Regions from separate parts of the Mycobacterium montefiorense genome, predicted to be linked through region 1. Evidence: predicted binding sites of a transcription regulator. Region 1 holds the regulator's gene; each other region holds the start of a gene.

Region 1 (8,048 bases):
GGCGTTATAGCGGGATCGGCTTTGGACTGCACAACGACATCGTCGCGCCGTATTTGCTGGAGTTGGCCAACGAAGAGCAGAAGCAACGCTGGTTGCCAAAGTTCTGCACCGGGGAACTGATCACCGCGATCGCCATGACCGAGCCGGGTACCGGCAGTGACTTGCAGGGCATCAAGACTCGTGCGGTCAAGCAGGGCGATCACTATGTGCTCAACGGCGCAAAAACGTTCATCACCAACGGAATCAACTCCGACCTGGTGATCGTGGTGGCCCAGACCGATCCGGAGAAGGGCTCGCAGGGCTTTTCGCTGCTCGTCGTCGAACGCGGCATGGAAGGCTTTGAGCGGGGCCGACATCTGGACAAGATCGGACTGGAAGCGCAGGACACGGCGGAGTTGTCGTTCACCGACGTCAAGGTTCCGGCCGAAAACCTGTTGGGGGATGAGGGCAAGGGCTTCATCTACCTGATGCAGAACCTGCCGCAGGAACGGATCTCGATCGCCGTCATGGCGGCCGCGGCGATGCAGCAGGTGCTCGATCAGACGCTGCAATACACCAAGGAGCGCAAAGCCTTTGGAAAGCCGATCGGCAGTTTCCAGAACAGCCGGTTTGTGTTGGCCGAGCTGGCAACCGAGGCCACCGTGGTGCGCATCATGGTCGACGAGTTCCTCCGGCTGCACCTGGACAAGAAGCTGACGGCCGAGCAAGCGGCAATGGCCAAGTGGTACTCCACCGAAAAGCAGGTGCACCTGATCGACCGTTGCCTGCAGCTGCACGGCGGCTACGGCTACATGCGCGAATACCCCGTGGCGCGTTCCTATCTCGACGCCCGGGTGCAGACGATCTATGGCGGCACAACCGAGATCATGAAGGAAATCATCGGGCGCGGCCTCGGCGTTTGACGCTCATGATCGCAACCCCGTCGGCTAGCGTCGGCGGCGGTGAACCAATCCTGCTGCCACGCAACAACGAATCGTGGGCGGACGTTCGAAACGCGCGCCGATGGTGACACGGCCGAAGCACAACTAGTGCGCTTACCGTCTGGTTGCCCTGGTGTGCGGCAAAATGGTTGCCGCCCATGAATTGCTTCTTTGCTCGAGTGCATAGCCGGCGAACTGATGGCTTCGCGTACGGTCAGCGCATATGTTTCGGCTTCGTGGAGCGCGCAATCACCCGCCCACGGCGTGTACGAACATACGATGAGTCGCGACGCGATCGTCGTCCCGCATCATTTCGACATCAGAGCGGTATCCGTTTTCGTAATATTCGCGAATTGCCTTCGCATTTCTTGTTCGCTAGAGCAAAGTTATGCGAGCCCGGCGATATGCGAACTCTGATGGGGTTCGTAACCCGCGTTCGGGGTACCAACCGCTCGCAGGGTCCGCAGGGCACGGGCATGGCCATATTTGAGGGCATATCCGTCGGCTGGGAGGCTTGGTGAACGGGAAGAGAGGTCAAGTGCGCAGGCTCGCCGGGCGGGCGCTGATCAGCGTGGCGACCACAGCGTTGGCCGTCGTGCTGCTGGCACCTACCGCCTCAGCTTCTCCGATCGGCGACGCCGAAGCCGCCATCATGGCCGCGTGGGACAAGGCCGGCGGCCCCACCTCACCGCTAGGCCCCCGCAAGGGCGACGTCTATCCCGTGGCCGACGGCTTCGCGTGCGACTTCGACGGCGGCAAGTTCTTCTTCACCACGGCCACCGGTGCGAAATTCGTGTACGGGCCGATCCTGGAAAAGTACGACATGCTCGGCGGCCCGGCCGGTAGCGATCTGGGATTTCCGACCATCAACGAGGTTCCCGGACTCGCGGGCCCCGACAGCCGCGTGGCGACGTTCTCGGCCAGCGACAAGCCGGTGATTTTCTGGACGCCCGATCATGGCGCGTTTGTCGTGCGCGGCGCGCTGAACGCCGCCTGGGACAAACTCGGTAGCTCGGGCGGCGTTCTCGGCGCCCCGGTCGGAGATGAGACCTACGACGGCGAAGTGTCCTCGCAGAAGTTCGGCGCCGGCCAGATTTCCTGGAACCGCAAAACCAAGGAATTCACCACTGAGCCAGCGGGATTGGCCGACCAGCTGAAGGGCTTGCAGGTAGCCATCGATCCAGCCGCGGCCATCAACATGGCCTGGCGCGCGGCCGGCGGTGTGAACGGCCCGCTGGGCGCCAAGCAGGGCGGCCAGTATCCGATCGGCGGCGACGGAATCGCCCAGAACTTTGCCGGCGGCAAGGTGTTCTTCAGCCCGGCGAACGGCGCGAACGCCCTGGAAAGCGACATTCTGGCCAAGTACGAGTCGGTGGGTGGCCCGGTCAGCAGCGACCTGGGCTTCCCGATCGCCAACGAGTCCGACGGCGGCGTCAGCCCCAACAGCCGGATCGCGACGTTCTCGGCAGCCGACAAGCCGGTGATTTTCTGGAGCTCTGACCACGGTGCCTTCGTCGTGCGCGGAGCGATGAAGGCGGCCTGGGACAAGCTGCGCGGTCCCACCGGCAAGCTGGGTGCCCCGGTCGGCGATCAGACCGTCGACGGCGACGTGATCTCGCAGAAGTTCACCGGCGGCAAGATCTCGTGGAACCGCGCGAAGAACACCTTCTCCACCGACCCGGCGAACCTGGCTCCGCTGTTGTCGGGCCTGCAGGTGTCGGGACAAAACCAGCCGAGTGGTTCGGCAATGCCGCAGCACTCCAACAAGTGGTTCACCTGGAGCTGGTGGTACCTGTTCGCCCTGGTCCCGCTGCTGGTTCTGGTGCTGCTGGCGGTGTTCGTGGCGTTGCGGTGGCGCCGGCATCGCGCCGAGCGCAATGCCGCGCCCTACAACCTCGATCGCGACGTCGACGTCGGTGGCTACGACGACTCGGGTGAGCCGCGCTGGGGGCCCGACTACGCCGATGCCACGACCGAGCACTTGTCCTATGGCGACGTGCACTCACTGGAGCACCACGACGACGACGCCCCGCGAGTCAGGTGGCCGCATTCACCCGAAACGGTCGAACTGGACGAAGATGCCGCGGCCGGTTACGCCGACGAATCCGTATCCGAGGAAGAGTGGGATCAGTTAGGGGTCGACGACCAGGATCCCGACACGGTCGACACCGATTCCATCCATGTGGTGTCGGCGGACGATCTCACCGAGGCCGGCTATGGCGATGAGATACTCCAAGCCGGCTACCTGGATGATGTCGAAGTGTCGGAGCGCGCCGATCCGGACACTGAATACACCGATGCGAGCGTTCCGGAAGCCGCCTACCCTGACGCCGCCGAGGAAGACACCCCGTATGCGGAGGCGGGCTATCCGAGTGCCGACGATGCGGAGGCGGGCTATCCGGGTGCCGACGATGCGGAGGCGGCCTATCCCGACGTGGCCGTGCCGCATACGCCGCCCGATCTTGCCGCCGCAAGCGGCGTCACGCCCGGTGCTGCCGCTGCGGATGATGTCGCGGCCGGCCTCGCCGCCGCGGTAGGCGCTGCATCGCGTGGCGGACGGCACGCCGCCGCGGACGCTGACGACGAGTCAGACTTCGAGTCGGCAGCCGCCCTCGGGGCACTAGGCCCGGCCGGACGTCCGACGATCCACCTGCCTCTGGATGACCCGTATCTGATTCCCGACGGTTATCCGATCAAGGCGAGCACCCGCTTCGGCCTCTATTACACCCCGGATAGCGACCTCTATCGCGACACGCTCGCCGAAGTGTTCTTGTCCAGCGAGGAAGCCGCGCTGGTCAACGGCTTCATCAAGGCCGACTAGATAGCGAACTTTCGCGGCACTAGACCTTGCGGATCACCGTGACGACCTTGCCGAGCACGGTCGCGTCATTGCCGGGGATGGGATCGAACGCCGGGTTGTGCGGCATCAGCCACACTTGACCCCCCGCGCGCTTGAACGTCTTGACGGTGGCCTCACCGTCGATCATGGCGGCGACGATGTCGCCGTTGTCGGCGACATTCTGTTGCCGCACGACGACCCAGTCGCCGTCGCAGATCGCGGCTTCGATCATCGAGTCGCCGACCACCTTGAGCAGGAAGAGGGTGCCCTCGCCGACCAATTCGCGGGGGAGCGGGAAGACATCCTCGACGGCTTCTTCGGCCAAGATCGGTCCACCGGCCGCGATGCGCCCGAGCACGGGGACGAACGTCGGCTCTGGCAACGCGTCGGATCCGGCGACCTCGGTGGCCGGCGCCGCCGCAACGAGGTCATCGGCGCCGCGAACATCGACGGCCCGGGGGCGGTTCGGGTCGCGGCGCAGAAATCCCTTGCGTTCCAGAGTACGCAGTTGGTGAGCCACCGAGGACGTCGAAGTCAGCCCGACGGCATCGCCGATCTCCCTGATGCTGGGCGGATATCCACGGGTGGTCACCGATTGACGGATGACGTTCAAGATAGTGCGTTGCCGCTGGGTAAGCGATGAATCCACGGAATGCAACCGGCCTTCGGGGCCGGTGGCTGAGGTGTCGTTGCTGTCGCTCATGGCACTGAATGTAACCCCCTGGAAGCCGAGAATCAAACATGTGTTCGACTAGCGTGTCGTCCCTTCGTGTCTCCCGAAACAGTGATCCGCGCAACTTTTGCGAATAACAATGGTGTAACTCTCGAAAAGACCGGGTATTTGTGCGTGATGGCAGTGATAGCGACCGATGGAGGTTGTCGGTGGCGTGGTCTAGCGTTTTGCTCGTGCGACACGCTCCGCTCAAATGTTCGGATTTCGAACACACGAGCGATAGTGTCGAACACACGAGCGAGGATTAGTTGACCGGAGGAACGCACATGACGCTCATGCACACAGTCTCACCGCGGACCAACAACGTGCGGCGCCCGAGCGATGGGCTGGTTGCACGGCCTCGCTACGACCAGGAACGCGCGCTGCGGTCGCGCCGGTCCGTGCAGTCGCGGCCGGCCGGCGCGCCAATGCGGTACCGCGGTACCGGGGTAGCGATGTCGGCCACGCCGCATCGCCGCCGTCCGGCCACACTGGGGACGACGCTGGGGCTGGCCCTGATGGCCGGGATCATCACGCTCTGGCTGGGTCTGGTCGCGAATCTCGGTCAGATCGCCAACGGTGACTCCGCCGCCGCTCCCGTACCGGACAGGCTGTCCGTCGTGCAGGTCGAGCCGGGCGAGTCCCTTCAAGACGTCGCACACCGGGTAGCGCCCGAAGCGCCGGCGCGCCAGGTTGCCGACCGCATTCGCGAACTCAACAACCTGAACTCGCCGTCACTGGCCGCCGGCCAGACCCTGATCGCGCCGGTCGGCTGACGGCGCGGCGACGCCGTACGAAAACCGCTCTACGCCAACGCCGCTCAGTCCTCGCACCGCTACCAGCACCCGTGGCGCGGCTACATTGGCTCGGCGGGGGAGCGCACGGGTACGCTCGGAGTGTTCTGCGAGATGCCGGCCCCGCGAAGGAGCGGTCATGCATTGTCCGTTCTGCCGCCATCCCGATTCCCGGGTAATTGACTCGCGGGAAACCGATGAAGGCCAAGCCATTCGGCGCCGCCGATCGTGCCCGGAGTGCGGGCGACGGTTCACCACGGTAGAAACCGCGGTCCTGGCCGTGGTGAAGCGCAGCGGAGTCACCGAGCCGTTCAGCCGCGAAAAGGTCGTCAAAGGGGTGCGCCGCGCGTGCCAGGGCCGTCAGGTGGACGAGGACGCGCTGAACCTGCTGGCGCAGCAGGTGGAAGACACCGTCCGTGCCGCCGGCTCGCCCGAGATTCCCAGTCACGAGGTCGGCTTGGCGATCCTGGGGCCGTTGCGTGACCTGGACGAGGTGGCGTACCTGCGCTTCGCGTCGGTTTACCGGTCCTTCTCTTCGGCCGACGATTTCGAACGCGAGATCGAGGCGCTGCGCCAGCACCGCAAGGTATCGACACCCACCTGATGGTCCGCCGCGTGACTCGGGCGCAACGGTACTGGTCGGCACCGGACTAGGCTGAATTCATGCCTGGTGACCTGCATCCGGATCTCGAGGCGCTCGCGCCGCTGCTCGGCACCTGGGCTGGTCGCGGTGCGGGCGAATATCCGACGATCCAGCCCTTCGAGTATCTCGAAGAAGTTGTGTTTTCCCATGTGGGCAAACCGTTTCTGGCCTACGCGCAAAAGACCAAAGCGCTGGCCGACGGCAAACCGCTGCACGCCGAGACCGGCTATCTTCGGGTGCCCGAACCCGGCCACGTCGAGCTGGTTCTGGCTCACCCCAGCGGGGTCACCGAAATCGAGGTCGGTTCCTACCGGTCGACCGGCGATGTCATCGAAATCGAGCTGGCCACCACGTCGATCGGTTTGACGCCGACCGCCAAAGAGGTTTCCGCGCTTGGTCGTTCCATCCGCCTCGACGGCGACCAGCTTACGTACTCGGTACAAATGGGTGCGGTCGGGCAACCCATGCAGCATCATCTTGCCGCGGAGTTGCAGCGGAAGTCCTGAATTCCCAGCGGCCTCGGCTGGCCGAGTATCCTTCAGTCCAGTTGTGTCACACCGTCGTTGACGACGCGGCCAGCCACCCGAACCCAGCTCTCGGGACTCCAGACAGTTTCCAGCATCGATCCTCTGCCCTGGGTGATGCTCAGGTCGCGGCTAAGATGGTCGGTAATCCGCATCGCTGCCGAGCCGGTCGCTTCGTCTTCGGGTACACCGAGATTTGCCGCGAACATCCGGGAACGCAGCGCCCCGGCGGACTCATCGATCCAGGCCCACAGGTAGTGCGCGGTGTCGTCGGGAAAATCGTCTGGGTCGGCCGCCAGAAGCTGCTCGACGGAATCGAATTCGTGCACTGCGAACACGGGAGCCCAGTCCGAGCGGGCGCTGATGCCCACCAGGTCACCCGCGTAGTGCACCTGCACAATGCCGGCTGGTACCTGCAGCGTGTTGATCGGCGTACCGTTGGCGCGCAGCCACCACGGCGCGCCCACTGACGGGTGCCCGGCGAACGGAATTTCGATGCGCGGAGTGTAGATGGTGACCTGCGCTGTGGTTGAGCCGCCGGCCGGAAGATCGACGAATACCGTTTCGCTGTAACCTAATTGGGCTGCCAGCGCCTGGCGATCGGCGAGAGCGACCTGTTTGGCGTCGACCACGCCCAGTGGATTGCCGAATTTTCCGGCCCGGTCGGTGAAGACACGCAACACCGTCACATCGATCCCCATGGGCCGACTGTACGGGGCGGGTCAACGCCGAGGGGGCCTCAGGTGGCGCTGCGCTCGTCGGAACCCATCGCGTTGAGCACCGCGACGCGCGTGTCGGCCGGACCCGTGACGGTGCGTTCGCCGCTGCCGGTACGCAGCAACTCACGAAGCGCGCCCTGATCGTGTTGGGCAGGGGCGGTGCTGTCGATGAAGCGCTGGACGACGTCGATGAAGCGTGCCGGGTCTTCGTGGAATGGAAAGTGGCCGGAGCCGGCAAAGATCTCCAGGCGCGAGCCTGGCATCGCGGCGTGGGCCATCCATGCGTGCCGGACGGAAACCACCGCATCCTTGGTGCCCCACACGATCTGCACCGGGATGGTCTCGGTCAAATAACATCGATCCAGCATCGTGACGATCTGGCCGCGCCAGTCCACCACGGCCCGCAGCGTCCTGCTGAACGCCGACGAGGCCGTCGGTTCGGGTAGGTCGTCCAGAATCCGCAGCACGTTCGGCAGATCGCGGCCCAGGCCGGTCGATCCGATCGCCAGGCCCGCGAGCCGGCCCGCCAGCTGTACTGCCGGCAGCACCAGCGGCAGCCGCAGCAGCGCCAGCGCCTCGGTGCCCACCGGCAGCGAGGCCAACCGGAATACGACGTTGACGTCTTTGGTGACGCCGCCCGCGGAGACCAGGATCAGCCGGTCGACCAGATGTGGGAACTGGTAAGCGAATTGCATCGCCACCCCACCGCCGAGCGAATGTCCGACGATGGTCACGCGCTCGATTTCGAGCACGGAGAGCAGGTCGCGCATCCCGTTGGCGTATGCGGCGACCGAGTAGTCGGCGCGCGGCTTGTCGGACTGCCCATGGCCGAGCAGATCGGGGGCGATCACTGTATACCGCTGAGCGAGCTTGGCTTGCACGGTATTCCACGTCGTG
Region 2 (8,048 bases), on a different contig from region 1:
AATGCACGTCGCACTGCGCGAAGGCCGCAACGCCGACACGGTGTGGGGTCCGCGGCTGGGTGTGCGCTGGTGGCGCTTTTTGGCGGGCGTCCTGCTCGGATTGGCTTGCGGGACAAAGTGGTCCGGCCTCTACTTCGTGGTGTTCTTCGGTTTGATGTCGCTCGCGTTCGATGTAGCCGCGCGCCGGCAGTATCAGGTCAGTCGGCCGTGGCTGGGAACGTTGCGACGTGACCTGTTCCCCACCGGCTACGCGCTGGGTCTGATCCCAATCGCGGTGTACCTGGCCAGCTATGCGCCGTGGTTCGCGTCGGAGACCGCGATCGAACGGCACGAGGTGGGCCAGACGATCGGCCCGCACAGTGACTTTCCGTTTCCGGATGCCCTTCGCTCGCTGTGGCATTACAGCGCCAAGGCACTGCAATTCCATGCGGGACTGACGAATGCGGCGGGCAACTACCACCCGTGGGAATCCAAGCCGTGGAGCTGGCCGATGTCGTTGCGGCCGGTGCTGTACGCGATCGATCAGCAGAACGTCAGCGGGTGCGGCGCGCAGTCCTGCGTCAAGGCGGAGATGCTGGTCGGCACGCCCGCGATGTGGTGGCTGGCGGTACCGGTGCTGCTGTACGCCCTGTGGCGATCGGTTATCCGCCGGGACTGGCGCTACGCGGTGGTGCTGGTCGGCTACTGCGCCGGGTGGCTGCCGTGGTTCGCCGACATCGACCGGCAGATGTACTTCTTCTATGCCGCGACGATGGCGCCGTTCCTGGCGATGGGGATCGCACTGATCTGCGGCGACATTCTGTATCGCCCAGGCCAAACCACCGAACGGCGGACGCTGGGACTGATCGTCGTGAGCGCTTACGTCGCTTTAGTGGTGACCAACTTCGCGTGGCTGTTCCCGGTGCTCACCGGCATGCCCATCTCACAGCAGACCTGGGACATGGAGATCTGGCTGCCCAGCTGGCGGTAACTTTGCATTTCCGCGTCGAGATTGCCGTGAGGGTTGTGAAATCGATGCCAACCACAGCCCTGGCGGCAATCTCGCTGAGCTGTCGGCCAGGGCCAGCATGATGAGCGCGTGGCGGGGGTCTTTCTCGGAAGCGAAGCAATAGCGCGCGGCACGCTGACCGCGGCCAATTGCGTTGGAACTACCGGCAAATCCATCACGACGTGTACCTGAAAAAGGATGCGGCGAGATCGCTGTGGGACAACATCTACGCGGCCTGGTTGTGGTCTGGCCGTAAGGGGATCATCGCCGGCCGTGCTGCCGCCGCGCTGCACGGAGCCAAATGGGTCGACGATTTCGCGCCCGTTGAACTCCTCGGGCCGTTCAACCATCCACCACCGGGAATCATCGTTCGCCGCGAACGAATCGCGCTGGACGAAATCGTAGAAGTGAGCGGCCTGCGGGTAACTGGTGTTGCCCGCACGGCGTTCGATCTGGCACGCAACCTGCCGCGCGGTGCCGCAGTTGCCAACCTCGACGCGCTTTGCGCCGCGACGGGGATCGTCGCCCCTGACACAGCGGCGCTGATCACTGGCCACCCGGGAGCACGCGGTGTTCGCCAATGCAGAGACGCCCTCGCCCTGATGGACGGCGGAGCGCAATCGCCCAAAGAGAGCTGGCTGCGCCTGGTCCTCATCGACGCTGGCCTACCGAAGCCCGCCACCCAGATCAAAGTCACCGATGGCCATCTCGTCGCCTACCTTGACCTGGGCTGGGAAAAGCCAATGGTGGCAGTCGAATACGACGGCGACCAACATCGCAGTGATCGATCGCAGTACGTAAAGGACATTCGAAGAGCGGAGATGCTCGATCGTCTTGGCTGGCGGGTGATCAGGGTGATCAACGAGGACCGGCCGCACGTCATCGTCCAGCGGACACGCGACGCATTGGCGTACCGATCCGCGTCGAGATTGCGGTGAGGGTCATGAATTAACGCCGACCACGACCATGGCGGCAATCTCGACGAAAAACTAGAGCGCGTCGCGGGCGACCGGGCACGACATGCACCGCGGGCCGCCACGGCCGGTGCCTAATTCCGACCCCGCGATCGTCAGCACCTCGATGCCCGCGTCCTGCAGGCGAGCGTTGGTCTGCACGTTGCGCTCGTAGGCGACGACGACGCCGGGCGCCAGCGCCAACGTGTTGTTGCCGTCGTCCCACTGTTCGCGTTCAGCGACGACGGGGTCCAGACCGGTGTCGATGACGCGTAGCTTGTCGATCCCCATCGCCTTGGCTGCCGCTTCCAGAAACGGCGTTTCGTCGCTGATGTTCACACCGTCGGATGTGGGCTGAATCGTGAACGCCGAAAGGTCGTCGACGACGTTGGCGTACATCACGACCGTGTCGGCGTCGACCATCGTGCACACCGTGTCCAGGTGCATCTGCGCACGCTGCTGCGCGATCGGAACGGCCAGTACCGTGGTCGCGAGGTCGTCCTCAAAGAGGCTGCGCGCCAACGCTTCCGCACCGGCAGGCGTGGTGCGCTCCCCCACTCCGACCGCGACGACCCCGGGGGAAAGCAACAGCACGTCGCCGCCCTCGACCGGAGCGGACCGTGATTCGTAAGCCTTGCGCACACCGGTGAACCGCGGGTGGTAGGCATAGATGAGATCGGTCAGCGACGCCTCGCGCGCCCGGGCTCGCAACGCCAGCGACGTGATCGCCACCCGCGGGCCGATCCAGATCGACGAGTCCCGGGTGAACACCAGATTCGGCAACGGATCAATGACGAAATCCCCACCGTGGTGCATGCGCAGCACCAACGACACGTCGGTCCGGGTATCCGGTGGCAGCTCGTTGAACGCCATGCCGGCCATCAGGACATGCGCCAGCTTTGCCGGGTCCAGGCCACGCAGGTATGCCGAAAGCTCTTGCGCCAGTGGCACTCCCAGCCGGCGCGCATCGACAGCGGCGGCCACCCCCTGCATCCGGGCGGCCCCGCTGTGGTTGAGTGCCTCGGCCAGCAGGTCGGACAGCAGCAGGACTTCCACCCCGCGAGACCGCAGCAGCTCGGAGAACTGGTCGTGCTCTTCCTGCGCACGAGCAACCCACGGCAGCCCGTCGAAGAGCAGCTGGTCGTTGTTGCGCGGATTGAGTCGGCGCAGCTCGGGACCGGGGCGATGCAGAATCGCCACCCGCAGCGCGCCTACCTCGGAATTGGTGCCCAGTTCGATAACACCCACGCCCTAAACCGTAGCCGCGGAAATCATGGCCGTCGCGTCACACCCCGAGGCACGCTGGTGGCCCGGCGAGTCCCAATCAATCGAACGAATGTGCGATAGGCTGAGCGTCGTGGGGACCGCGGTACAGGGCTCGCTGTTCGAGCACACCGAGCGACGACACCTGGGCAACGGTGCCTTCGTCGAGATCCGCGCCGGCTGGCTCAGCGACGACCCTTACGGTGCGCACGACCTGCTCGACGCGCTGTTGTCCACGGTCCCGTGGCGTTCCGAACGCCGCCAGATGTACGACCGGGTGGTCGAGGTGCCGCGGCTGGTGAGCTTTCACGACCTGACCGTCGAGGAGGCGCCCCACCCGCTGCTGGCGCGCCTGCGCCGCCGGCTCAACGACATTTACGCGGGCGAGCTCGGTGAGCCCTTCACCACGATCGGATTGTGCTGTTACCGCGACGGCTCCGACAGTGTCGCCTGGCACGGCGACACGATTGGCCGCAGCAGCTCCGAGGACACCATGGTGGCGATCATCAGTCTCGGCGCCACCCGCACCTTCGCGATGAGGCCGCGCGGTGGCGGGCCGTCGTTGCGGCTGCCGCAGGCGCACGGCGACCTGTTGGTGATGGGCGGATCCTGCCAGCGCACCTGGGAGCACGCCGTTCCGAAGACCTCGTTGCGCAAGGGCCCGCGCGTCAGCATCTAGTTCCGGCCACGCGACGTGCGCTGAGCGTCAGGTGCGGATCGCGGCCACCCCTTTGACGAGCAGGTCGCGAGCACGCTGCGTGTCGACCTTGGCGACCGGCTGGTCCGCGGTGACCAGCGGATTGGCGATCACGATCACCTGGAAGTCGCCGAACTGCGCGGAGTAGTCGTATAGCTCACCGGTGCGGGTACCGCCGGTCAGCACTGCCTGCAGGACGCGGTGCACGCCGAACGTGTGCGTCCCGTCGATGTGCGGCGCGTCGATGACCTCGAGGCCGCCGCGTACCTGGCCGCCGGAGAACGCGACCTTGTCGCAGTCCTTGCTCGGGTCATTGGGCGGCAGTGGCTTGGAGGTCTCGACCGCGATGACGACATACCGGTTGCCATTGCCCTCGGCGGACACCGCTGCCATGTTGCCCTTGACGTCCGGCGGCATGTCGGGCCCCGACGCCAGCTTCGCGCAGTTGGCGGGGTCGAACTTCAGGCCCTCGGGCAGCTTGCGGGCGGACAGCAGTTTGGGATCGATCGCGCGTTCCGAGACGTCGGTGACTTTGAACTCGGGTCCAAAGTCCAACTTGACCTGGGCGATCTTGGCGATGTCGGCGTTCATCGCGGTGGTGGTATTTGATGAGCAGCCGGCGAGCACGCACACGGCTGCGATGACGCATACCAGCTTGGACACCGTGGCTAATCTACCCAAAGGCATACGTTCAGCTGCGCAACGTGGATACCGTTTTGGCAAGTAGATCGGCGGCGAATTGCGGCGGTAGTGCCGGCAGCGCGGAACCCGGATCGGTGGTCAGGGTGGTGAATGCGTAGTAGCCGCCCAGGTAGGCGATGAATGTATATGCCCGCGAATCGATTTCGGTGCCGGCCTCGACGGCGGATTTGGTATCGACGACCATGCCGAGGGTTTCGGCACCGTCGATGTGCGGCGGGTCGGTGAGCCGGACGGTGGCCGTGGTGTGCGCGTCGGTCATCGTGAACTGGCCGCAGGCGTCGGCGACGTTACGGTCCAGGTCGACGGGGCCCGGCAAAGCCACCACCACGGCGTTGACGATGCCGCCCTGACCCGAGGCGGACAGGCCCTGAGCGGATTGATCGGGCGCCTTGCCGGGATCGGCGAGCGTGGCGCATACCGCGGGCTTGGACGTCGCATCGGCGTCGAGACCCCAGATCACCCGGGGCGAGGCCGCGCTGGGGATGCCGCTGGTGACCTCGTAGTTGGGTGGCAGGTCGCGAACGACTCGCTTGATGTTGGCGGGGTTGACGACGGTGCCATGCGCCGACGGCGACGGTGGCGCCGACGGTCGGTGCGCGGGCGAATGCGCACCGCAGGCAGCCACCGACGCCGTAAGTACCGCGCCAAACCAGAACGGCCGCATGCTCGTTCATCTTACGAGACGTGTAGGTTGGCGCGTGTGTGCACACGAGTTCTCTGGAACACCAACGACCTCGCCGTTCTGACCGGGCGCAGCATGGACTGGGGCCGGAATCCACCGAACCGTTAATCGTGGCATTCCCACGAGGACTCGACCGTGACGGCGGCATCGCGGCCGGCATCACCGTTGTCGCGGACAATCCACTGCGCTGGACCAGCCGGTACGGCAGCCTGGTCACCACCGTCTACGGCGTCGGCGCTTTCGACGGCATCAACGAACGCGGCTTGGCCGTGCACGGGCTGTACCTGGAGGCAACAGATCTGGACCCGCGCGATGCATCCAAGCCGGGACTGCACGTCGGGCTGTGGACCCAGTACCTGCTCGACCAAGCCGCCACCGTCTCCGAGGCGCTGACCTTGATGGACGGCATTCAGCTGGTGATGATCAACGCCCGCGGGCACGACGCCACCATCCACCTCGCGATCGAGGATGCGTCCGGCGACTCGGCCGTCGTCGAGTTCGACCATGGCCGCATCGTCGTGCATCACGGCCGCGAGTACACCCTGATGACCAACGACCCGACTTACGAACAGCAGTTGGAACTGCTTTCACGGCAAGACTTTCGAACCCAGGCTGCGATATGCCGTTGCCGGGCAACGTCAACCCGATCGATCGTTTCCAGCGCGCCGCGTACTTTGTCGCACTGCTGCCCGAGCCGCGTGACATCCGTCAGGCGGTAGCCGGCGTGATGGCGATCATGCGCAATGTGTCGGTGCCCTTCGGGGCGCCTTACCAGGATTTCGGGATCTACAACACCGAATACCGCACCGTCACCGATCTGACGAACCGTACCTATTTCTTCGAGCTGACCACCAGCCCGAACACGGTGTGGATTGAGCTCGACGGCCTCGATTTCACAGCGGGATCCGAGCCGAAGGCGATCAACCCGTACGACGAAGACCTCGTCGGCGACGTCACCTCGAAGTTCACCCCGTACCAGCCCTCGTGCTGAACACGCCGGTTCAGCCGAGCGCCTCGATCACCTGACGTGCGACACGTCTGATCTCGTCGGCCATCTCACGCTTGATGCCCAGGTCGCGCGGGCGCGGAACATCGATGACAGTGGTGATCACCCCGATGTCTTCGCGCTGCCAGATCGCGCCGTAACGGTCCATCATCGTGCGCATCGGCAGATTATCGGAAAGCATTCGCGCAGAGAATCTTTCGACTCCGTCGACCTCGGCGGCGATCGACAGCGCACCGATCAGAAAGCTCCCGATCCCCCGGCCCTGATAAGCGTCGGCGACGGTGAACGCGATCTCGGCGACCGTGGGATCTTTCTCGTCGCGGACAAATCGCGCGTCGGCCACCGGGTCTGTGCCGTCGGTCACCACCCACACGAAGTGGTCGACATAGTCGACTTCGGACAGGTAGTGCATCAATTCCGCCGACGGCAGCGGGGCCGTCATGAACCGGCGATACAAGGTCTCGCCGGAGAACTGGATATGACCGTGCACGGTCCGCTCGTCGTCGCCGGGCAGCACCGGGCGCAGCAGCAGTAGGGTGCTGTCGCGCACCCGTATCGGGATGGGCGTGACGAAGGCGGCCAGACGCTGGCGCACGGTCCGCAACAGTCGGGGCGTGATGCCCGGGATGTGCACCAACCGGGTGAACGCATCGTTGTCGCCGATCCAGCCGGTCAGCGGCTCGGTGGTAGTGACGGTCGCGATCCTGGGGCTGTTGCGCAGTAGGGCGATCTCTCCGATCAGAGCGCCGGCACCGGTCTCGCCGATGGCCACCTCGCCGTCGGCGCCTTCGTGTCTGATCTCGGCGGTGCCCGAGGAGATGAGCAGGAACGAGACGGCTTGCTCCCCCTGGGCCATCAGAACCTGGCCGGCCGCGGCGCGCAGCGGTTGCAGGCTGGCCGCCAACGGCTCTAAGTCTTCGATGGCGCATCCCTCGAAGATGTCCATCGCGGCGAGTTCTTCCGTCCGCGCGCCGATCAGCTCGGCCACGGCGGCCCATCTTGCGATCCGATCCGCTCAGGTTATGGCGTTGGCGGCCGGTGCAGCAACAACCGGATCAATCGATGTCGCGAGTTCCATGGAACTTCCGCGGCGATGCGGTGAGAATCACAAGTCATGCGGCCAACCAGGATCCAGGTGGGCGATCTTCGGTTCGATGCCCTCACCCAACACGAGGTCGTCGAAGTCGTGCGCAAAGCCTGGGCCGACGGCAGGGGCGGCTCGATCATCCCGGTCAACATCGATGTGGCCCGCGCAGCCAGTCGCGACGCCGTGCTCGCCGAACTGATAGCCAGGGGATCGCTCGTCGTCGCCGACGGGATGCCGCTGGTGTGGGCGGCGCGGCTGCGAGGTGAGACGTTGCCGGAGCGGGTGGCGGGCTCGTCGCTGATCCAGCCGTTGAGCGCGGCGGCGGCGGCCGACGGGAAGTCGATCTATTTCTTCGGCGGCGCCGAAGGGATACCGGACCGAGCGGCCGCGGCGCTCGCCACGCAATTCCCCAGCCTGCGCATCGCCGGCGCCCAGTCGCCCGCGTTCGGCTTCGACAACACCGAGGATGGCGCGCGGCGTGCGGTCGCCGCCGTGATCGCCGCCAAACCCGATCTGGTCTTCGTCGGTCTGGGTTTCCCCCGTCAGGAACGCCTGATGGAGCAGCTGACCCAGCAGCTGCCCAACGTCTGGTGCCTGGCCTGCGGCGGCGGGATCGGCATGACGGCCGGCGTGGTTCGTCGGGCGTCGCCGCTGCTGCAACGGCTCGGAC
Region 3 (8,048 bases), on a different contig from region 1:
TCAGTTCGCCTTCGTCGACCGCCGCGGCGACGGCGCGCACCTGCGCTCCCGCCGACGAGACGGATCGCAACAAGCCCTGTCCGTCGGCGGCGAGCAGGCCGTCGATGTCTTCTAGATCGATCGCGCGGGTGGCGTTCACGGCACACCCTCGTTGCGCTGCACCTGGCCGGTTATCTCGGTGCTGATCTCGGCAATCATCGCTTCGACATCCTCGGCGGTGCGCCCCTCGGCGTTGAGCCGCAGCAACGGCTCGGTGTTCGAGGTGCGCAGGTTGAACCAGCTGCCGTCGCCCAAATCCACCGTCACCCCGTCCAGGTGATCGATGGAGTGAATCCGGCTGCCGAACGACCTCAACACGGCGTCCACGCACAATGCGGCGTCGTCCACCTTGAAATTGATCTCGCCGGAGGATTCGTAGCGGTGGTAGTCCGCGGTCAGCTCCGAGAGCGGCCGGTCCTGCTCACCGAGGGCGGCCAGCACGTACAGCGCGGCCAGCATGCCCGAATCGGCGCCCCAGAAATCACGGAAGTAGTAGTGCGCCGAATGTTCACCGCCGAAGATCGCACCGGTTTCGGCCATCAGCGTCTTGATATAGGAGTGTCCGACGCGCGAGCGCAGCGGTGTGCCGCCGCGCTCGGCGACCAGTTCGGGCACCGCGCGAGACGTGATCAGATTGTGGATGACGGTGGCGCCGATCTCCCGGCCGAGTTCGCGGGCGGCCACCAGGCTGGTCACCGTCGATGGCGAGACCGGCATCCCGCGCTCGTCGACCACGAAGCACCGGTCGGCGTCGCCGTCGAAGGCCAGCCCGATATCGGCACCGGTTTCGCGCACATAAAACTGCAGATCCAGCAGGTTGGCCGCGTCCAGCGGGTTGGCTTCGTGATTGGGAAACGAACCGTCAAGCTCGAAGTACAACGGCAGCAACGTGATTGAGCCGATCGCGCCAAGCACCGCCGGTGCCGTGTGCCCGGCCATGCCGTTGCCCGCGTCCACCGCCACCCGCAGCGGGCGCAATCCGGAGGTCTGGACCAGCGAACGCAGGAACTCGCCGTAGTCGGCGAGCACGTCACGATCGCTGATGGTCCCGGGCTTCCCGTCGTAAGCCCCGACCCCGGCGATCAGGTCTTCGGTGATCACTTTCAGCCCGCTGTCCGCGCCGACCGGCAAGGCGGCGGCCCGGCAGAGCTTGATGCCGTTGTAGGCGGCGGGGTTGTGGCTGGCGGTGAACATCGCGCCTGGGCAGTCCAGCAAGCCCGAGGCGAAATACAGCTGATCGGTGGACGCTAACCCGATGCGCACCACGTCCAGGCCCTGGTTGGTCACCCCGGTCGCGAAGGCAGCGGCAAGCGACGGCGAACTGTCGCGCATGTCGTATCCGATCGCCACACGTTGGGCACCCTCGCCGCGCATCAACGCGGCGAACGCGGCCCCGATGTCGGCGACCAGCGACTCGTCGATCTCTTCGCCAACCAGCCCCCGGATGTCATAAGCCTTGATGACACGGTGGACAGTCGCGGCGGGCCGGGACATGCGGGGCCTCCTTGACGCCATAGATTGATTTGCCTCTTGGCGTCAGCCTATCGGCCCGCAGAAGTTACGGTTCCAAACGGTTTAGAAGAAACCCCGCCGCGCTAGTCGGACGGATCGGGCAGCACCCGCAGATGCCCGCGGCGGCGTCCGGAGCATTTTTCGGACGGCGCGAGCAGATGGCTGCTGGGCGCGGTGGCCTGAGCTCCGGCGTGCTGGACGTGTTGATCGGAAAAGCCGTTCAGCGGCATGCCGGTTCCGCCGGCGTACGACACCGCCGCCTCCCCCTGACCGCCTTCGCGCACGGCATCGGCAAGGGCGACCAAATCGTCTTCGTCGGGATTCGTGGGCTCCGAATTCAGGGGTCCGGCGTGCCGCACCAGCTCCCATCCGCGGGGCGCGGTGATCCGGCCGGCGTGGCCGACGCACAAATCCCACGAATGCGGCTCGCGCGCGGTCGCGAGTGGTCCTACAACTGCCGTCGAGTCCGAGTAGACGAACGTCAGGGTCGCCACGGCGTAATGCGGGCACCCGGGCCGGCAGCAGCGACGGGGAACGTTCACGTCGCAAAGGCTATCGTGCGGAAACGCCCCCGAAGCGCCGGACACGCGCATCCGTTCGACGCACGATGTTCAACCGTTACCATCGGCGCGTGGGTAATTGGCGCAGTTTCCCGCGCAACGGGCGGCCGTCAGGCCGAACGTCTGGGCACCGGGCAACTCGGCGGGGGCGCGATATGCGCAGCCCTTTGCTGCCGACGACGGTGCCCGGATGGCGCAGTCGGGCCGAGCGATTCGACATGGCGGTGCTCGAGGCTTACGAACCCATCGAGCGGCGCTGGCAATCGCGAGTGGCCGAACTTGATGTGGCAGTCGATGAAATTCCCCGCATCGCGGCCAAGGATCCGGAAAGCGTGCAGTGGCCGCCCGAGGTCGTCGCCGACGGACCGATCGCACTGGCCCGGTTGATCCCGGCCGGGGTGGATGTCCGAGGCAATTCGACAAGGGCGCGAATTGTGCTGTTTCGCAAACCCATCGAACGGCGCGCTAAAGACACCGTCGAACTTGGCGAATTATTGCATGAGATTCTGGTGGCTCAGGTCGCCATTTATCTCGACGTTGAACCAACGGTTATCGACCCGACGATCGAGGACGAATAAAACCGATAAGGGTTTGTCGCGTCAGATGATGCCGCGCTTGAGGCGGCGGCGCTCGCGCTCGGAGAGGCCACCCCAGATGCCGAAGCGCTCGTCATGCGCCAGGGCGTACTCGAGGCACTCGTGACGTACCTCGCAGCCCAGGCAGATCTTCTTGGCCTCGCGGGTCGACCCCCCCTTCTCCGGGAAGAAGGCCTCCGGGTCGGTCTGCGCGCACAGCGCGCGGTCCTGCCACTGGTCCGGAGTGAGTTCGGATTCCGGCAACGGCAACGGCTCGGGCTCGAATGCGACTGGCGCATCGGGAACCACGGTCAAGTGCGGCCGGAAAATCGGCGCCGGCGAGGAGCTGATCGCGGCGTGCTCAGTGCTTGGCATGACGCCCCGTAGGTGCTCGTAAGACATGCGTCGTACGCCTCCTCAGCTTCGTGTTTGAGAGAGTGGTTGTTTCCCGCTGTTCTGATGTAACAGACAATTCGAACAAGTGATCGAATCTCGGTCTGCGACACCGGAACCGGCCGGCCAACCGGGAAATGACACTGATGTGATTAGACACGGGTTAATCTGCCGGGTCAAGCGTTTCGGCGTATTTCCATACCATCTCGTGATCAAATTCCGGCGTTTCTGTTATTCCGGCCCTTCGGCGTATCCATCACAACCGCTCCCAACTGTTGGATGTGGTCGTCGATTTCGAACCTTCGGTGGCCGGTACTGTCGTGCGATGTGAAGGTCACCGTTCTGGTCGGCGGGGTCGGCGGCGCCCGATTCCTGCTGGGTGTTCAACAGTTACTCGGGCTGGGTCAGTTCAGCGCCGAGGGACGAGCAACCGGCCACGAGCTGACTGCCGTCGTCAACATTGGCGACGATGCCTGGATCCATGGGGTCCGGATTTGTCCAGATTTGGACACCTGCATGTATACCTTAGGTGGAGGCGTCGACCCCGAGCGGGGATGGGGTCACCGGGACGAAACCTGGCATGCCAAAGAGGAATTGGCGCGTTATGGTGTGCAGCCGGATTGGTTCCAACTGGGTGACCGCGATCTGGGAACCCATCTCGTACGCACCCAGATGCTCAACGCCGGCTACCCGCTGTCAGCGGTCACCACGGCGCTCTGCGACCGGTGGCAACCGGGCGCGCAACTGGTACCCGCCAGCGACAACCGCTGCGAAACACACGTGGTGATCACCGATCCCGCCGACAGCAGCCGGCGCGCGATCCACTTCCAGGAATGGTGGGTGCGCTATCGGGCCAACGTGAGCACCCACAGCTTCGCGTTCGTCGGCGCCGAAACGGCCAGCGCGACAACTGAAGCGGTCCAGGCCATCGGCGACGCCGACATTATCTTGCTGGCTCCGTCGAATCCGGTGGTGAGCGTCGGCGCGATTCTGGCCGTCCCGGGCATTCGCGGCGCGCTGCGGGCGGCTTCCGCACCGGTCGTCGGCTACTCGCCGATCATCGGTGGAAAGCCATTGCGTGGCATGGCCGATGCCTGCCTCGAGGTGATCGGGGTCGATTCCACCGCCGAAGCCGTCGGTAGGTACTACGGTGCGCGCGCGGCCACCGGGATATTGGATTGCTGGCTCGTGCACGAGGGCGATCACGCGGAAATCGAAGGCGTCGCGGTGCGCTCGGTGCCGCTGCTGATGAGCGACCCGAAGGCGACCGCCGAAATGGTCTCCGCCGGATTCGACATTGCGGGCGTGCTGCCATGACCCCTACGCCGAAAGAGCATGGCACCGCCGCGGCGATCGAGATCCTGCCCGTCACCGGGCTTCCTGAATTCCGCCCCGGCGACGATCTCGGTGCCGCGATCGCCGCCGCCGTGCCATGGCTGCGAGACAACGACGTCGTGGTGGTCACCAGCAAGGTGGTGTCCAAATGCGAGGGCCGGTTGGTCGCCGCGCCCGAGAATCCCGAGGAGCGCGATGAGCTCCGGCGCAAGCTGGTCGACGACGAGGCGGTGCGGGTGCTGGCCCGCAAGGGCCGAACGCTGATCACCGAGAACCGGCTCGGGCTGGTCCAGGCCGCCGCCGGTGTCGACGGATCCAATGTCGGCCGGACCGAACTCGCGCTGCTGCCCGTCGACCCCGACGCCAGCGCGGCGGCGCTGCGGACCGCATTGCGCGACAAGCTCGGTGTCGGCGTCGCGGTGGTGATCACCGACACCATGGGCCGGGCCTGGCGCAACGGCCAGATCGACGCCGCGGTCGGTGCAGCGGGTTTGGCTGTGCTGCACGGCTATTGCGGTGCGGTCGACGAGCATGGCAACGAGCTGGTGGTCACCGAGATCGCGGTGGCCGACGAAGTCGCCGCGGCTGCCGATCTGGTCAAGGGCAAGCTGACCGCCATGCCGGTGGCCGTCGTGCGCGGCCTGCGCGTCGTCGATGACGGCACCACGGCACGGCATTTGCTGCGATCCGGTCCCGACGATCTGTTCTGGCTCGGCACCGCCGAAGCCATCGACATGGGCCGCCGACAGGCCCAGCTGTTGCGCAGATCGGTGCGCCGGTTCTCTGACGAGCCGGTGCCGCCGGATTTGATCGAGGCCGCCGTCGCCGAGGCCCTGACTGCACCGGCCCCGCATCACACTCGCCCGGTGCGGTTCGTGTGGCTGCGCACTGCGGCCACCCGGACCCGACTGCTCGACCGCATGCAGGACAAGTGGCGCGCCGACCTCGCCGGTGACGGCAGGGCCGCCGTCTCGATCGACCGGCGGGTGGCACGCGGCCAGATCCTCTACGACGCACCCGAGGTGGTCATCCCGATGCTGGTGCTCGACGGGGCACACACTTATACCGACGCCGAGCGCACCGATGCCGAGCACACGATGTTCACCGTCGCCGTCGGCGCGGCCGTGCAGGCTCTGCTGGTCGCGCTGGCCGTTCGGGGGGTGGGCAGCTGCTGGATCGGCTCGACGATCTTTGCCGCCGATTTGGTGCGGGCCGAGCTGGAATTGCCGCCCGATTGGGAGCCGTTGGGCGCCATCGCGATCGGTTACGCCTCCGAAGAAGCGCGGGCCGCCGGGTTGCGCGATCCCGTGCATCCCGGGGATCTCCTGATCGACAAGTGATACTGAGCCGGTGAAGACGTTCGCGGGCAAGGCGGCCGTATCGGCCGACAAGGTCCGCGGCGGCTACTACACACCGACATCGGTGGCGCGATTTCTGGCCCGCTGGGTCCGCGAGGCCGGCCCCCGGATTGTCGAACCCTCCTGCGGCGACGGCGCAATCCTGCGTGAGCTGGCCGAGCTGAGCAACCAGGCGCACGGCGTGGAACTCGTCGACAGCGAGGCGGCGAAGTCGCGAGCGTTCGCTCCGGTGGACGCCGCGAACCTGTTCGTCTGGCTGACCGAGATCCAGTCCGCCGACCGCGACGGGGTCGCGGGCAACCCGCCCTACATTCGATTCGGCAACTGGGCATCCGAGCAACGAGAGCCGGCGCTCGAGCTGATGCGACGCGAAGGTCTGCGCCCCAGCAGGTTGACCAATGCGTGGGTTCCTTTCGTCGTAGCAAGCACCGCATTGGTGCGCGATGGTGGACGAGTGGGTTTGGTATTGCCCGCCGAATTGCTGCAAGTCGGTTATGCCGCGCAATTGCGCGAATTTCTGCTCACCCGCTATCGCGAAATCACCCTGATCACATTTGAACGTCTGGTGTTCGACGGCATCCTGCAGGAAGTCGTGTTGTTCTGCGGGGTGACCGGTGCGGGCCCCGCGCGGATTCGCACGGTCAATCTCACCGACGCCGATGCACTCGAGGACGCTGACCTCGATGTGGATTCCGCTCCCGCGCTGCTGCACGAACAGGAGAAGTGGACCAAATACTTTTTGGACCCCGCCGCGATCGGACTGCTGCGCACCCTCAAGGGATCCGACACGATGACGCGGCTCGGGTCCATCGCCGATGTCGACGTCGGCATCGTGACAGGCCGCAACAGCTTCTTCACCTTCACCAACGCACAAGCCCACGAGCTGGGACTGCGGCCGCACTGCGTCCCGCTCGTCTCGCGCAGCAGACAGCTGAGCGGCCTGGTCTACGACACCGATTGCCGGGCAAGCGATGTCGCGGCCGGGCACCGGACCTGGCTGCTCAACGCCCCGGACACCCCGGCCGATTCCGCTCTGGCCGCCCACATCGATGCGGGTGAGGCCGACGGCGTCCACCGCGGCTACAAGTGCTCGATCCGGACGCCGTGGTGGCGTACTCCGTCGCTATGGGTCCCCGACCTGTTCCTGCTGCGCCAGATTCACCTGGCCCCGCGCCTGACGGTGAACGCCGCCGGCGCGACGAGCACCGACACCGTGCATCGGGTGCGGCTCATCGGCTCCCGCGAAAGCCGGGTCGACCCGGCGGCGTTTGCCGCGGTGTTCCACAACAGCGCGACGTTCGCCTTCGCCGAGGTGATGGGCCGTAGTTACGGTGGAGGAATCTTGGAACTGGAGCCGCGCGAAGCCGAGCAGCTGCCCATTCCCGCACCGGCGCATGCCGGCGCGGGACTCGCCGAAGATGTCGATCTCCTGTTGAAAGCCAACGAAATCGAGAAGGCACTCGACACCGTCGACCGTCATGTCCTGATCGACGGGCTCGGCTGGTCGCCGGATGTCGTCGCGCAGTGCCGAGCGGCATGGCAGACTCTGCGCGATCGCCGAACCCGGCGCAGCGCGCGATGAGCATCCGCGACTCGGCGATCTCGCTCCTCACCGACTGGCAGGCGCCCGACCCGGCGCAGGACTCGCTGCGGCATGCCGTGCTGGCCTTCGTGCACGGCCGCCCCGACGCGTGCCTGCGCGAGTGCGAAGCCGGCCACGTCACGGCGTCGGCGATCGTGCTCGATCACACCGGTACCCGGGTGCTGCTGACGCTGCATCGCCGGCTGCGCCGCTGGGTGCAGCTCGGCGGCCATTGTGACGATGACGACTCAGACATCGTGGCCGCGGCGCTGCGCGAGGCCGTCGAGGAATCCGGTATCGCCGATCTGCGCATCGCACCGGATCTGGCCGCGATTCACGTCCATCCGCTCACCTGCTCGCTGGGCGTCCCGACCCGCCATCTCGACCTGCAATTCGTGGCGCACGCGCCGGCGGGCGCGCAGATCGCGATCAGCGACGAATCCGAGGACTTGCGCTGGTGGCCAGCCGACGCGTTGCCGCCCGGGACCGATTACGCGCTCGCCCACCTGGTTTCGCGGGCGACGTCTTCCTGACCCGCCCAACGTGACCGCAGCGTCACGTTCGGCGCCCAACGTGACTGCAGCGTCACGTTCGGCGAAAAGAGGGTCACACATCCGACGAGTAGCGGATCCCACCGTCGGGAATGGAGACGCCGGGCCACACCCGGGCGCCGCGCAGCAGCTCACACCGGGCA

Evidence for each region. Region 1 encodes LexA, which represses DNA repair genes until DNA is damaged. Its sites were predicted from a motif close to CGAACANNTGTTCG; they were not measured.
Region 2: H7K34_RS19325 (alpha-ketoglutarate-dependent dioxygenase AlkB) is a predicted target of LexA. The motif match lies at 3,271-3,284, and genes of this name have one in related genera.
Region 3: cofD (2-phospho-L-lactate transferase) is a predicted target of LexA. The motif match lies at 3,161-3,174, and genes of this name have one in related genera.

The regions. Positions count from the first base shown of each region.
Region 1 is NZ_JACKVL010000013.1:582,506-590,553, forward strand. It holds gene H7K34_RS16085 (acyl-CoA dehydrogenase family protein) at 1-902, shown strand, start outside; gene H7K34_RS16090 (LGFP repeat-containing protein) at 1,459-3,741, shown strand; gene lexA (transcriptional repressor LexA) at 3,761-4,462, opposite strand; gene H7K34_RS16100 (LysM peptidoglycan-binding domain-containing protein) at 4,759-5,247, shown strand; gene nrdR (transcriptional regulator NrdR) at 5,405-5,869, shown strand; gene H7K34_RS16110 (peroxynitrite isomerase) at 5,929-6,414, shown strand; gene H7K34_RS16115 (PhzF family phenazine biosynthesis protein) at 6,447-7,133, opposite strand; gene H7K34_RS16120 (alpha/beta fold hydrolase) at 7,172-8,048, opposite strand, start outside.
Region 2 is NZ_JACKVL010000015.1:67,425-75,472, forward strand. It holds gene H7K34_RS19310 (dolichyl-phosphate-mannose--protein mannosyltransferase) at 1-970, shown strand, start outside; partial or broken gene H7K34_RS19315 (DUF559 domain-containing protein) at 1,079-1,926, shown strand; gene arcA (arginine deiminase) at 1,978-3,189, opposite strand; gene H7K34_RS19325 (alpha-ketoglutarate-dependent dioxygenase AlkB) at 3,299-3,883, shown strand; gene H7K34_RS19330 (DUF5642 family protein) at 3,911-4,564, opposite strand; gene H7K34_RS19335 (DUF5642 family protein) at 4,593-5,267, opposite strand; gene H7K34_RS19340 (linear amide C-N hydrolase) at 5,396-6,004, shown strand; gene H7K34_RS19345 (linear amide C-N hydrolase) at 5,905-6,276, shown strand; gene H7K34_RS19350 (GNAT family N-acetyltransferase) at 6,287-7,237, opposite strand; gene H7K34_RS19355 (WecB/TagA/CpsF family glycosyltransferase) at 7,406-8,048, shown strand, end outside.
Region 3 is NZ_JACKVL010000009.1:279,949-287,996, reverse strand. It holds gene H7K34_RS08955 (TobH protein) at 1-139, opposite strand, end outside; gene H7K34_RS08950 (phosphomannomutase/phosphoglucomutase) at 136-1,533, opposite strand; gene H7K34_RS08945 (DUF3499 domain-containing protein) at 1,635-2,093, opposite strand; gene H7K34_RS08940 (metallopeptidase family protein) at 2,267-2,689, shown strand; gene H7K34_RS08935 (WhiB family transcriptional regulator) at 2,711-3,088, opposite strand; gene cofD (2-phospho-L-lactate transferase) at 3,407-4,396, shown strand; gene H7K34_RS08925 (coenzyme F420-0:L-glutamate ligase) at 4,393-5,754, shown strand; gene H7K34_RS08920 (class I SAM-dependent methyltransferase) at 5,765-7,354, shown strand; gene H7K34_RS08915 (NUDIX domain-containing protein) at 7,351-7,887, shown strand; gene manB (mannose-1-phosphate guanylyltransferase) at 7,961-8,048, opposite strand, start outside.